DNA from 4 places in the Streptomyces purpurascens genome. Region 2 is predicted to be linked to each of the others. Evidence: riboswitches for the same ligand, from Rfam matches in the RefSeq annotation. Region 2 holds a riboswitch; each other region holds the start of a gene.
What was found. A riboswitch is a leader RNA that binds a small molecule or an ion and turns the genes downstream of it on or off. The one in region 2 is predicted to bind cobalamin.

Region 1 (3,456 bases), 6.3 Mb from region 2:
GCCGGTCTCGCCGGGCGCGGCTACGACGGGACCCTGCGCGTCCTGGTGCCCGAGGCCCGCGTCTCCGTCCGCTTCACGGTCGCCAGTTGCGCGCTCCTCGCGGCACTGGCCGTCCTCACCTTCGTACTGGAAAGGCCGCTGACATGAGCGAGCCCGCCCTCGTCGCCCTGCGGGGCGCGTCCTTCGCCTACGAGGACGGCCCGGCCGTGCTCAGTGGCCTCGACTTCGAGATCCGCGAGGGGCGCGCGCTCGCGCTGCTCGGCCGCAACGGCAGTGGCAAGACCACGCTGATGCGGCTGCTCAGCGGCGGACTGCGGCCGCACGAGGGGCGGTTGACGGTCGACGGGCAGCCGGTGACGTACGACCGCAAGGGCCTGACCCGGCTGCGGACGACCGTCCAGCTCGTGGTCCAGGACCCGGACGACCAGCTGTTCGCGGCGTCCGTCGAGCAGGACGTGTCGTTCGGGCCGCTGAACCTCGGGCTGGCCGATACGGAGGTACGGGCGCGGGTGGCGGAGGCGCTCGCCGCCCTGGACATCACCGCACTGGCCGACCGGCCCACCCATCTGCTCTCCTATGGGCAGCGCAAGCGGACCGCCATCGCAGGCGCGGTCGCCATGCGGCCGCGTGTCCTCGTCCTCGACGAGCCGACGGCCGGACTCGACCCCGACGGCCAGGAACGGCTTCTGGAGACGCTCGACGGGCTGCGTGCGAACGGCACCACGGTGGTGATGGCCACCCACGACGTCGATCTCGCCCTGCGCTGGGCCGACGACGCGGCGCTCCTCACCCCGGACGGTGTGCACATCGCTCCCGCGCCCACGGCACTGGCCCGGACCGATCTCCTTCGGCAGGCGGGACTGCGGTTGCCGTGGGGTGCCGCCGCCGCGGACCTCCTGCGCGCGCAAGGGCTGTTGACCGGTTCGGCACCCGGCCCGCGCACCCCGGACGAGCTGGCCGCCCTGGCGGCGGGGCGGCCGGTGAGGGGCGGCTGAGGGTCGCTTCCGCGGCCTTCCCGTGTATAGGCTGGCGATGCAGCTGGTTCGCCCCGTCAGCCAGGCGGGATGCGTCGCAAGAGGGAACCCGGTGGGAATCCGGGACTGCCCCGCAGCGGTGAGCGGGAACGACCGCCGTCATACGCACTGGGCCCACGAAGGGCCCGGGAAGCGACGGCCAGTAGGAGTTCTCACATGGTGAGGACGTGCCCGCGAGTCCGAAGACCTGCCAACTGCCCGCGCGCGGACGATGCGTGCGCGGACATTCCGGTGACCTCGAGGGCGGGTCGGCGTACCTACCAGGCGGACGACCGCGCTGTGCCGCGCGAGGTCGTCACCGTCCGGTTCGTCACCCCTTCGCGCTCTCGTCCCGTCGCCGGGATCTCAGGGATTCGTCTCGCGAAGGAGATCTCCGTGACCACCAAGCCCGCAGCCGCGGCAGCACGGGCCACCGTGTACGGCTACCCCCGCCAGGGCCAGAACCGGGAACTGAAGAAGGCGATCGAGGGCTACTGGAAGGGCCGCGTCACCGCCGACGCCCTCCGGGCCACCGCCGCCGACCTGCGTGCCTCGAACTGGCGGCAGCTGGCCGACGCCGGCATCGACGAGGTCCCGACGGGCGACTTCTCGTTCTACGACCACGTCCTGGACACCACCGTCATGGTCGGCGCGATCCCCGGCCGCCACCGGGACGCCGTCGAGGCGGACGCCCTGGACGGCTACTTCGCCATGGCGCGTGGCACGCAGGACGTGGCGCCGCTGGAGATGACCAAGTGGTTCGACACCAACTACCACTACCTGGTGCCCGAGCTGGGTCCGGACACGGTGTTCACCGCCGACTCGTCCCAGCAGGTCGCCGAGCTGCGCGAAGCGCTGGCGCTCGGCCACACCGCGCGCCCCGTCCTCGTCGGCCCCGTCACCTATCTGCTCCTCGCCAAGCCCGCCCCGGGGGTGCCCGCGGACTTCGAGCCGCTCACGCTCCTGGACCGGCTGCTGCCCGTGTACGCCGAGGTCCTCGCCGACCTGCGCGCGGCGGGCGCCGAGTGGGTCCAGCTGGACGAGCCGGCCCTGGTCCAGGACCGGACCCCGGCCGAGCTGATCGCCGCCGAGCGCGCCTATCGCGACCTCGGAGCCCTGACCGACCGGTCGAAGCTGCTGGTCGCCTCGTACTTCGACCGGCTCGGGAACGCCCTGCCGGTGCTGGCGAAGGCGCCGGTCGAGGGACTCGCGGTGGACTTCACGGAGTCGGCGGCGGCCAACCTGGACGATCTGGCCGCGGTGGGCGGTCTGCCGGGCAAGCGGCTGGTCGCCGGTGTCGTCAACGGCCGCAACATCTGGATCAACGACCTGGCGGCCTCGCTCTCCCGGCTCGGCACGCTCCTCGGCCTGGCCGACCGGGTCGACGTCTCGGCCTCCTGCTCCCTCCTGCACGTGCCGCTGGACACGGGGGCGGAGCGGGACATCGAGCCGCAGGTCCTGCGCTGGCTCGCCTTCGCGCGGCAGAAGACCGCCGAGATCGTCACCCTCGCGCGCGGTCTCACGCAGGGCACGGACACGATCGGCGCGCAACTCGCCGCGAACCGGTCCGACCTGTTCTCCCGGGCGAACTCCCCGATCACCCGCGACCCGGCCGTCCGTGCCCGCACGGCCGCGGTGTCCGAGGCGGACGCCCGCCGCTCGCTGCCGTACGCCGAGCGGACCGCCGCCCAGCGCGCCCGGCTCGGTCTGCCCCTGCTGCCGACCACCACGATCGGCTCCTTCCCGCAGACCGCTGGGGTGCGCACCGCCCGCGCGGACCTGCGCGCGGGCCGTATCGACACGGCCGGCTACGAGGAGCGCATCAAGGCCGAGATCCAGGAGGTGATCTCCTTCCAGGAGAAGGCCGGACTGGACGTCCTGGTGCACGGCGAGGCCGAACGCAACGACATGGTCCAGTACTTCGCGGAGCAGCTCACCGGCTGTCTCGCCACGCAGCACGGCTGGGTCCAGTCCTACGGCACCCGCTACGTCCGCCCGCCGATCCTGGCCGGCGACATCTCCCGCCCCGAGCCGATGACCGTGCGCTGGACGAGGTACGCGCAGTCCCTCACGGACCGTCCGGTCAAGGGCATGCTCACCGGCCCGGTCACCATGCTCGCCTGGTCCTTCGTACGCGACGACCAGCCGCGTGCCCAGACGGCCCGGCAGGTCGCTCTCGCCCTGCGCGACGAGGTGGGAGACCTGGAGGCGGCCGGGACGTCGGTCATCCAGGTCGACGAGCCCGCCCTGCGCGAGACGCTGCCGCTGCGTGCCGCCGACCGGCCGGAGTATCTGGGGTGGGCCACGGAGGCCTTCCGGCTCAGCACCGGCGGCGTGCGGCCGGACACGCAGATCCACACGCACATGTGCTACGCCGAGTTCGGCGACATCGTGCAGGCCATCGACGACCTCGACGCGGACGTCATCAGCCTCGAGGCCGCCC
Region 2 (3,456 bases):
CCGTGGAGCATGTCGAGCCCCGGCTCCAGCAGGGAGACGTCCCCGCGGAACTTGTTCACGAGGAACCCGGCGACGCAGTCCTGGTCCTCGCGCGACAGCAGGGCGACGGTCCCGAAGAACGAGGCGAAGACCCCGCCCCGGTCGATGTCGCCGACCACGAGCACGGGGAGCCCGGCGTTGCGGGCGATTCCCATGTTGACGATGTCGGTCCGCCGCAGATTGATCTCGGCCGGCGAACCGGCCCCCTCGCAGATCACCGCGTCATACGTGCCCCGCAACCGCTCCAGGCAGTCCAGCACGGTCCCGAGCAGCCTCTGCTGCCGTCCTCCGTGGTACCCGCGCGCACTGAGCTCGCCGACCGGCTTGCCCAGCAGCACGACCTGACTGCTCTGCTCGCCGCCGGGCTTGAGCAGCACCGGATTCATCAGCGCGGTCGGCTCCACACGGCACGCCTGCGCCTGCATGGCCTGCGCCCGCCCGATCTCGGCGCCTTCCCGCGTCACGAACGAGTTCAGGGACATGTTCTGCGCCTTGAAGGGCGCGACCTTGACACCCTGCCGCACCAGCCACCGGCAGATCCCGGCGGTCACGACGCTCTTGCCGGCGTCGGAGGTGGTACCGGCGACGAGAAGCCCCCCGCCCGTCATGACGTACGCCCCTTCACGATGTGGCGCGCGGCGACACAGACGCCGAGCGCGAGCCAGCCGACGCGCCTGGACAGCCGTACGGCCCGTTCGATGTCCCCGGTGCCGACGCCGCGCCCCGCGCCGTTGAGCACGGGACGGTGCTCGACGCGCCCGCCGTAGGACAGGGTCCCGCCGAGCCGCACCCCGAGGGCCCCCGCGAACGAGGCCTCCACGGGCCCGGCGTTGGGACTCGGATGCTTGGCGGCGTCGGCACGCCAGGCCGTCACGGCTCCCCGCGGATCGCCCCCGGCCACGGCGGCGAGCACGGCGGTCAGCCGGGCCCCCGGCCACCCCACCACATCGTCCAGCCGCGCGGAGGCCCACCCGTAGCGCCGGTACCGGGCCGACTTGTGCCCGACCATGGCGTCGAGGGTGTTGACGGCCCGGAACCCGACGAGCCCCGGCACACCGCCGACGGCCCCCCACACGAGCGCCCCCACGACCGCGTCGGAGGTGTTCTCCGCGACCGACTCGACTACGGCCCGGGCGATCCCGTCGGCGTCCAGGGACTGCGGATCCCGTCCGCACAGATGCGGCAGCCGTGCACGGGCCGCTTCGACGTCCCCGGCCTCCAGGGCACGCCCGATGGCCTGCGCCTCCCGGGCGAGCGAAGTCCCCCCGACGACGGCCCAGGTGGCCGCGCCGGTCACCACGACGGAAGCGGCATCGGACGCACGCACAGCACGCGCGGCGACGGCCCCGAGCGCGACGGCCCCGCCCGCACACACCACGGTGTGCAGCGCGCCCCACCCCCGGTGGTCCCGCCACAACACCCGCTCCACCGCACCCGCGGCCCGCCCGAACGCGGCGACCGGATGCCCCCGGCGAGGATCGCCGAGCAGCAGATCACCGATCAGGCCGACGGCGGCACCGTACGCGTGGACGCGACCGGCACCCATGGGCTCAGCCGGCCACGGGAGCGGGCAACGGTGGGGTACTGACCCTCGATCGGCAGCCGAACATGGCGATATGTCCTCACTCAGGGTGTCCACGCCCTGGTTCGACGAGACCGGCGGTGAGAGTTCCTGGCTCCCGGTGATTGCTACCCCGGTGACAGTGGCGGGACCGCGCCGGACTTCCACCGGCTTCCTCTCCTACCGCCGTATTGGCCCCGGCAGTCCACCACGGCCGCGAACAGCCGTCAACTTGCCGTTGACCTGCGAGGGGAGAGTGTGGACAAGCCCACACCGCTAGCACGACGCTCCGCTCCCGCGGACCGGCTCGGGGCGAATTCCCCTGTGCGGGGCACGTTTCGCCGACCCGCTTGCGGGTGCCTGGCGCAAACCCTCCAATACCTCGCACGGGGTGCACACATGCGGAGAGGACAGGACCAGTGCAGAACGACCGGTTCCCGGAGGGGCTCGGCGCCGCGGTGGCCCGGGTCCGGTCCGCCGACGGCACTCCCGTCGGCTCCGGATTCCTGCTCGCCCCCGGCACGGTGGTCACCTGCGCCCACGTGGTCGCACAGGCCCTGGACACCGACGCACGGGCCGACTCCGCGCCGACGAGCCCCGTGACGGTCGAGTTCCCGCTCCAGCGGGGCAGTGTCGCCTACGAGGCCTCCGTGTCGGCCTGGCGGCCGGTGGCCGCGGACGGCACCGGCGACATCGCACTGCTGCGGCTGCCCGAGGACACCCCCGGCACCCTCACCACGCCGGTCCCGCTGGCAGGCGCCGGCGACGTCTGGGACCACCGCTTCCGGATCCTGGCCTTCCCCGCCACGGCCGAACACGGCGCCTGGATCGGCGGGCGGCTGCTCGGCGCCGTCGGGCAGGGCTGGATCTCCATGGAGGCGGAGGGCACCGCACACCACATCTCCCCGGGGTGCAGCGGAGCCCCCGTCTGGGACGAGCAACTCGCGGCCGTGGTCGGCATGACGGTCGCGACCGACCGCGGCCGCACGGCCGGCACCTCCTATCTCATCCCCGCGGCCGCCCTCCTGGACCTCCAGCCGGGCCTGCGCCGCTGCCCGTACCGCGGACTCGACGCCTTCCGGGAGGAGGACGCCGAGCACTTCTTCGGCCGGGAGAAGGAGACCCAACGCCTCCTCGACGCCGTGGACCGGCACCTCGTCGTGCCGGTGGTCGGCCCGTCCGGCAGCGGAAAGACCTCCCTCGTCCGCGCCGGGGCGCTCCCACACCTGCGCGCCGCCGGCCATACGGTGTCGGAGATCCGCGCGCTGCCGGGGACGCGTGCCTCGCTCACCCTGGCGCGAGCGCTGGCGCCGCTGCTGGAACCGGACGTGGGCGTGGCCGACCAGGAACGCAGTGCAGCTCGAGGAGACCGTGGCGGCCGAACCGGCCACCGCCCGCACCCTGCTGGCCCTGGTCGTGGCCCTCGCCTCCGTCCCGGCCGAGGACAAACGGCTCCGCGTCCTCGCCACGCTCCGCTCCGCGTGCCTCGACGACCTCGTGGAACCCGCCACGGCCCACGTCCTCAGCGACTGCGCCCAGATCGTCGCGCCCCTGGGCCGTACCGGACTCCTGGGCGCCATCGAGGGCCCGGCCTCCCGAGTCCCCGGCCTCACCCTCGACCCCGGCCTCGCGGAACGCATCGTCGACGACGCCGAGAACGAACCCGGCCACCTGCCCATGGTGGAATTCGCCCTCACCGAACTCTGGTCCCTCCAGGCCGGCGTACGCCTGACCCACAGCGGCTACGAGGCCCTCGGCGGAGTGACCGGCGCGCTGTCCACCCACGCCGAGAAGCGGGTCGGGGAGGTCATCGCGGAGCATGGCGAGGACCCGGTCCGCAGGCTCTTCGTGCAGTT
Region 3 (3,456 bases), 650 kb from region 2:
AAGAGGAGCCGGATGAGCAGGACGGCGAGGGCGAGTTTGACGAAGGCGCCGTAGGACCGGGACCAGGGGGTCGGGGGGCGGCAGGTCGCCACGACGTAGGCGGAGACCGCGATGAGGAGGGAGAGGAGCAGGGGGTTGGTGGTGCGGGTGGCCGCGGTGCCGAGGGAGAGGGACCAGAGCCACCAGGCGCCGGGGTGCAGGGATGCTCGGCGCGGGCGCTGGGGGCGGGCCGGCCCGTGGCTGAGCCGGTCCACGCTGCTAAGCCTGGTCACGCCGCCGTACCTGCCAGATCGCCGCCGCACCCAGTGCCGTCACCACGGCGATGCCCGCCAGCAGGCCCAGGGACGGGCCGTTGTCGTCGGAGGTGTCCTTCTTCGCCGCCGGTGACGACTTCCGGGAGCCGGACACCTGCTCTCCACAGCCCTTCTCCGGGTACCCCGCGATCGCGCACAGCAGGGCGTCGGTGTCGTAGCGCAGGGGCTTGGCGACCGTCGCGAGGGCCTCCGCCGTGGTGGCGTCGGGGGAGACCCGGGCGCAGGCCGTCCGGGCGGGGGGCGGGGTCTCGCCCTGGGGGGCGTCCGCCGTCGTGCCGGAGTCGATGACGAGAGCCACCCGCTTCTCGCCGTCCCGCGCGGGCGTCTTCGCGCAGATGGTCCCGAAGTCGGCCGTGCCGCGCGGCCGGGCCGCCTCGGAGGAGTCCTCGCTCACCGTGAAGCGGAAGCCCTGGACGTCGCCGTCCGAGGGGCGGGCCATGGACGGGCCCTGGGTGGCGTAGACCCAGCGGTCGCCGTCGCGGTCCCAGAACGACCAGTACCGGTAGCCGGCGGCCTGGGCCTGGCCCGCGCCCGCGATCAGCAGGAGCGAGGCCAGGAGGAGGAGAACGGCGCGGCGGATCACGACTGCCGGCTCTTCCTGCGGCCGGTGAAGAGGAAGCCGATGCCGATACCGGCGACGAGGCAGACCCCGACGTACCACCAGACGCCGAAGAAGTCCGACGTCGAGTCCGAGTCGTCCTTCTTGTCGGCCGCCGAGGGCTGTTCGGGGGCCTGCGGGGCCGGGCCCGTCGCGTTGAGCTGCTTCACCAGGTCCGTGCCGCCGAAGTCACGCGGGTTCGTGCCCGTCGCGTGCGCGGCGAAGATCAGTTGGGCGTAGGCGGCGGGGCCGCCCTGCTCGGCCCAGCCGGCGGAGTTCTTCTCCAGCCACCGCACGGACTTCCCGGCCTGCGCGGTCTCGCCCTGCGCGGCGAGCGCCACGACCGCGTCGGCGGTGTTGCCGTGGTCGGGCTGGGGGTCCGAGCCGGCGAGGGCGGAGGTGAGGTGGTCGTCGTCCTTGGCGAGGGTCTGCGTGAGATAGGCGGCGCCGTTGGCCGCGGCCTGCTGCGGCGTACGGGGATCCGCGCAGCCGGCGTCGGACTTCTTGCCGGCCTTCACCACCATGCCCTGGCCCAGGGCGCCGAGCACACCGGCCGCCGTGGCGTCCGCGTTGGCGGTCAGCTCGCCCTTCTTGTCCGGCTGGAACGCGAAGGCGCCGTCGTCGTCCCCGCCGCAGGGGAGGGCGAGCTTCAGCAGGGCGTCGTCGGGCGATTTTCCGCCCTTGTCGACCTGGTCCGGCTTCTCGCCCGCGGCGGTCAGCGCGCCGATGACGACGGACGTCGAGTTGGTGTCGCTGGCGCCGCCGGGCGCGTAGCCCCAGCCGCCGTCCTCGTTCTGGACGGACTTCAGCCAGCCGACGGCCTTGTCGGCGACGGCGTCCTGTCCGCCGAGCGCGGCGAGGGCCTGGACGGCGGCGGCCGTGGCGTTGGTGTCGAGCATGGTCTTGGCGTCGCACGCGGCGGTGGGGTCCGGGCGGTACGCGGCGAACCCGCCGTCCTCGCACTGCTGCCGGACCAGCCACTGCACGGACTTGGCGGCCGGCTTCTCACCCACCGTGTCCTGGGCCAGCAGGGCGAGCGACTGGCGCCAGACGCCGTCGAACTTGGGGTCCTTGTCTCCGTACAGGGCGGAGGGGAACGCCTGGGACGGCGAAGGGGACGGAGCGGCGGCGGCCGGCGTGGCGGCGCCGATCACGGTGACGGCGGCCAGGACCGCTGCGCTGCGGCGGACGTTCATGATCGGCGGGTGCCTCTCCCTGTGAGGGAGCCGGGCAGCACGGGACACCCCGGCGGCTCGGCTCCGTATACCTCGACGGTGCCGTGCGCCGGCGGGCGCCGGGCACGTGAGCCGGTCACGATCCGTACGGGGCGATCCGGCTCACCGCCTGCCTCGGCGGGCGGTTCACGGTTGCGGGTCAGCGCCGGAATTGCACCGGCTTCTCCCCGTACGGGTGATGACGACCCGCCTACTGTACCCGCACGTAGGAAAACGCCCGAGGGTAGCTTCGCCCCATGCCGACCACACCACCGGGAACCGTGGTCCTCGCCCAGGCCGCCGTCTCCGGTGACGCCCTCGCCACCCCCGCCCGCGCCGTGCTGTCCGCCCTCCTCGCCGACCCGTCCCCGCTCACCCGGCCCGCCCTGACGGAGGCCCTGCGCCGCCGGGCCGCAAGTCCGACCATGACGCGTGGAGAGGTTGAACTGCTGGACACGGCCGAGGAGTTGATCCTGTCCGTGGGGCAAACCGGTTAACGTGAAGCTCCACGACCACACGCAGGAGCGTCCATGACTGATCAGGTGGAGAACTCCGAGCAGGAGCCGCTCTCCAAGATCGATACCTCGGTTCCGCACTCGGCCCGGATCTGGAACTACTGGCTGGGCGGGAAGGACAACTACGAAGTCGACCGTGTGGCCGGTGACGCGTTCCGTGAGATCTTCCCCGGTATCGAGACCGGGGCCCGCGCCGCCCGCTACTTCCTCGCCCGCGCCGTCCGCCATCTCGCCGCCGAAGAGGGCATCCGGCAGTTCCTGGACATCGGCACCGGGCTGCCCAACGTGGACAACACCCACCAGATCGCCCAGCGGGTGGCTCCGGAGAGCCGGATCGTCTACGTCGACAACGACCCGCTGGTGCTGGCCCACGCCCGCGCGCTGCTCACCAGCACACCGGAAGGCGTCACCAACTACGTCGACGCCGACCTGCGCAAGCCGAGCACGATCGTCCGGGAAGCCGGGAAGACGCTGGACTTCGACCAGCCCGTCGCGCTCATGCTGATGGGCATCCTCGGTCACATCGAGGACCACGACGAGGCACGCTCGATCGTGTCGCAGCTGGTGGAGGCCCTGCCTCCCGGCAGCTACCTCGTCCAGTACGACAGCACCGACACCAGCGAGGACTACGTCAGGGCCATCGGGCAGTACAACGACGGCGGCTCCATCCCGTACATCCTGCGCAGCCCCGAGCAGATCGCCCGCTACTTCGACGGTCTGGAGCTGCTGGAGCCGGGCGTCACGTCCTGCTCGCGCTGGCGTCCCGACGCCGAGGCCCTGGGCCTGCCCGCGGAGGTGCACCAGTACGGCGGTGT
Region 4 (3,456 bases), 6.3 Mb from region 2:
CGTGCCCTGGCTGGTCCTCGCGGCCGTACCGGCCCTGACGGTGGCTCTGCTGCCGCGCCGGGAGGAGCGGGCAGAGGGGGCGGACGAGCCGGCCTGATCCGGCACGCCCGGGCACCAGAAGACGACCCCGGCGCCCCGAGACGCGCGAAGGACACCCCCGGCAACCGCGCGCACCGCACCGTCACCCCGCCGGGCGATTCCTCCGCTCCCGGATTTCCGGGACCGTACCGTCCCTCCGCACCGCTGCGGAGATCAGTGGTCGCGCGGCGCCAGTATCCTGGGTCGGCTGCGACGTTCCCCACCAACCCCCGCGTCAAAACGGGGAGTTCGGCATGCGGCGACGTACCTTCCCCCACGCATGAGACGAGGACGAGTGCTGCTAGCGGGCCGCTACCGGCTGGATGTTGAGATCGGGCGCGGTGGAATGGGAGAGGTCTGGCGCGCGTACGACGAGACGCTCGCCAGAGCGGTGGCCGTCAAGCTGCTGCTGCCCCAGGACACCGATGTCACGGCGGCCTCCCGGTTCCGTCTGGAGGCCCAGACCGCCGGGCGTCTCAACCACCCCCATCTGGTCGGTGTCCTGGACTTCGGCGAGTACGACAACCGGCTGTACCTGGTGATGGAACTGGTCGAAGGCGACAGCCTCGCCGGGGTGCTGGCCGTCTCCGGCGCGCTTCCCGCCGAGCGGGTGGCCGATCTCGCCGCGCAGGCCGCCTCCGGGCTCGCCGCCGCACACGCGCAGGGCATCGTCCACCGTGACGTCAAACCCGCCAACCTCCTGCTGGACGCCCACGGCACCCTGAAGATCGGCGACTTCGGCATCGCCCGCTTCCTCGACGATCCCGGCGCCGCGCTCACCGCCACCGGCCAGATCGTCGGCACCGGCCTCTACCTCGCGCCCGAACGCGCCCTGGGCCAGCCCGCCGGTCCCGCCTCCGACATGTACTCCCTGGGGTGTCTGCTCTACCAACTCCTCAGCGGCCGACCGCCGTTCCAGGCCGACACCGCCGTCGCGCTCCTCCACCAGCACCTCGATTCCGCGCCCGTACCGCCCCGCGAGCTCGGTGTCGCCGGGCTCCCGCCGGCCTTCGAGAACTACCTGCTCGGCCTGCTCGCCAAGCAGCCCGAGGACCGGCCCACCGCCCAGCGGACCGCCGAGTGGTTCGCCGGCGGCGCCTGGCGAGGGCTGCCCGAGCCGCTGCCGGACGCCGCGCCCCCGGTGACGTCCGCCGCGCCGAGGCCGTATCCGGCCACCGAGACCCGCAACCCGGCCACGTACGCGCTGCCCGGCGCCCCGGGGCTGCGCACCGGCCGCACGGCCCAGACCGGTCGTGCGCGTCGCGCCGCACCCCGGGGCGGCAACGACAACCGGCGCAGAGCGGCCGCGACGATCGCCGCGGCGGCACTCTTCGCCGCCGCGATGCTCGCCGGCATGCTGTGGTTCTCGCCCGACGACACCGCGACGGAGGGCACGGAACCCGACGCGTCCCCCTCCGCGAGCAGCCCCGCCGCCACGCCGTCCGCCGGCTCCGCCTCGCCCCTCTCCTCCGCTCCGGCGGCGGGCACGGCTCCGGACGCGACCGCTCCGGCCGCCGGCACAGTGGCCGATATCACCCCGTCCACCAACGCACCCGCTCCCCCGACCCCGGTCGAAGCGACCCCCAGCCCCACGGCTCCGGCGCAGGAGACGGCCGACCCGCCGCGAAAGGCGGACAAACCCCGGCAGGAGAAGCCCCGTCAGACCTGGGAGAACGGCGACGACGATGACGACGGGGGCGACGACTGAGCGGCCCTGCGCCGCCGTGCGAGCGGTCGCCCCCTCGCGCGCCCCCTCTCGCGCCCCCTCGGGTGGCTTGTCATCGTCCTTATCTCGGCATTACTGTCACCACGCCTTGGTGAACGGGAAAGCCGGTGTGATGCCGGTGCGGCCCTCGCCACTGTGAATCGGGAAGTCCGGCTCCGGCCCTCACGGGCAGCCACTGGGTCCTTGTGACCCGGGAAGGCGGAGTACGGGCGGTGGTACCCGTAAGCCAGGAGACCGGCCAAGGCGCGTCAACCATCCACGAGGTGCTGGAGAGGGTCTGCTGAGCCATGCACATAGCCGAGGGATTTCTGCCGCCGGCACACGCGGTCGCCTGGGGCGTCGCGTCGGCGCCGTTCGTCGTCCACGGGGTCCGGTCGCTCACCCGTGAAGTGCGCGAGCACCCCGAGAGCACCCTGCTCCTCGGTGCCTCCGGTGCCTTCACGTTCGTCCTGTCCGCTCTGAAACTGCCGTCGGTCACCGGCAGTTGCTCCCACCCCACCGGAACGGGCCTGGGAGCCATCCTTTTCCGGCCACCCATCATGGCGGTGCTGGGCACCATCACCCTGCTCTTCCAGGCGCTGCTGCTCGCACACGGCGGTCTGACCACGCTCGGCGCCAACGTCTTCTCCATGGCGATCGTCGGGCCCTGGGCCGGATACGCCGTGTACAAACTGCTGCGGCGGTACGACGTGCCGCTGATGGTCGCGGTCTTCTTCGGGGCGTTCTTCGCCGACCTGTCCACGTACTGCGTCACCAGCGTGCAGCTGGCGCTCGCCTTCCCCGACCCGGGCAGCGGGTTCGTGGGCGCGCTCGGCAAGTTCGGCACCATCTTCGCCGTCACCCAGATCCCGCTCGCGGTGAGCGAGGGGCTGCTGACGGTGCTCGTGATGCGGCTGCTGGTGCAGTCCAGCAAGGGCGAACTGACCCGGCTGGGCGTGCTCCTCGCCAAGAAGCAGTCCGGGACCGAGACCGAGGTGGCCGCCCGATGAAGAAGAACACGAAGATCAACCTCCTGCTGCTGCTCGCCGTGGCCGCGCTCGCCGTACTGCCGCTCGCACTCGGCCTCGGCGACCACAAGGAGGAGCCGTTCACGGGCGCCGACGGTGAGGCGGAGACGGCGATCACCGAGATCGAGCCGGACTACAAGCCCTGGTTCTCGCCGCTGTACGAACCGCCGTCCGGTGAGATCGAGTCGGCGCTGTTCTCCCTCCAGGCAGCCCTCGGCGCCGGTGTCCTCGCCTACTACTTCGGTCTGCGCCGGGGCCGGCGGCAGGGTGAGCGGCAGGCGCGGGAGCGGGACGCCGACAGTGCGGCAGCCGGCACCGCCGAGGAGTCCACGGCCGAAAGGGCCTGAGCCGCGTGCTGCCGATCGACGCGGCGGCGCACAGCAGTCGCTGGCGCCGCCGCCATCCCGTGGACAAGGCCGTGCTCGGTCTGGGACTCACCGTGCTGGCCATCTCGCTGCCGCCCTGGCCGGGCGCGGCCCTGGTGCTCGTGACGGCCGTGTCCGTGCTGCTGGGGCCGGCCGGGGTGCCCGCCCGCCGGCTGTGGCGTGCCTACCGCGTGCCGCTGGGCTTCTGCGTGACCGGCGCGGTCACGCTGCTCGTCCAGGTCGGCGGGCCGAAGGGCTTCGTCTCCCTCGCGGACGACGG

Region 1: linked by a shared signal. The riboswitch ahead of metE (5-methyltetrahydropteroyltriglutamate--homocysteine S-methyltransferase) and the one ahead of OHU35_RS09730 (cobalamin biosynthesis protein) in region 2 are both predicted to bind cobalamin.
Region 3: linked by a shared signal. The riboswitch ahead of OHU35_RS12695 (prenyltransferase/squalene oxidase repeat-containing protein) and the one ahead of OHU35_RS09730 (cobalamin biosynthesis protein) in region 2 are both predicted to bind cobalamin.
Region 4: linked by a shared signal. The riboswitch ahead of OHU35_RS38405 (energy-coupling factor ABC transporter permease) and the one ahead of OHU35_RS09730 (cobalamin biosynthesis protein) in region 2 are both predicted to bind cobalamin.

The regions. Positions count from the first base shown of each region.
Region 1 is NZ_CP108341.1:8,456,516-8,459,971, reverse strand. It holds gene cbiQ (cobalt ECF transporter T component CbiQ) at 1-147, shown strand, start outside; gene OHU35_RS38390 (energy-coupling factor ABC transporter ATP-binding protein) at 144-995, shown strand; cobalamin riboswitch at 1,023-1,244, shown strand; gene metE (5-methyltetrahydropteroyltriglutamate--homocysteine S-methyltransferase) at 1,410-3,456, shown strand, end outside.
Region 2 is NZ_CP108341.1:2,127,969-2,131,424, reverse strand. It holds gene OHU35_RS09735 (cobyric acid synthase) at 1-647, opposite strand, end outside; gene OHU35_RS09730 (cobalamin biosynthesis protein) at 644-1,585, opposite strand; cobalamin riboswitch at 1,684-1,827, opposite strand; partial or broken gene OHU35_RS09725 (serine protease) at 1,957-2,919, shown strand; gene OHU35_RS09720 (hypothetical protein) at 2,954-3,456, shown strand, end outside.
Region 3 is NZ_CP108341.1:2,779,785-2,783,240, reverse strand. It holds gene OHU35_RS12705 (energy-coupling factor transporter transmembrane component T) at 1-272, opposite strand, end outside; gene OHU35_RS12700 (SCO2322 family protein) at 259-897, opposite strand; gene OHU35_RS12695 (prenyltransferase/squalene oxidase repeat-containing protein) at 894-2,108, opposite strand; cobalamin riboswitch at 2,220-2,352, opposite strand; gene OHU35_RS12690 (hypothetical protein) at 2,384-2,623, shown strand; gene OHU35_RS12685 (SAM-dependent methyltransferase) at 2,657-3,456, shown strand, end outside.
Region 4 is NZ_CP108341.1:8,460,282-8,463,737, reverse strand. It holds partial or broken gene OHU35_RS38415 (MDR family MFS transporter) at 1-97, shown strand, start outside; gene OHU35_RS38410 (serine/threonine-protein kinase) at 359-1,786, shown strand; cobalamin riboswitch at 1,855-2,062, shown strand; gene OHU35_RS38405 (energy-coupling factor ABC transporter permease) at 2,092-2,793, shown strand; gene OHU35_RS38400 (energy-coupling factor ABC transporter substrate-binding protein) at 2,790-3,158, shown strand; gene cbiQ (cobalt ECF transporter T component CbiQ) at 3,164-3,456, shown strand, end outside.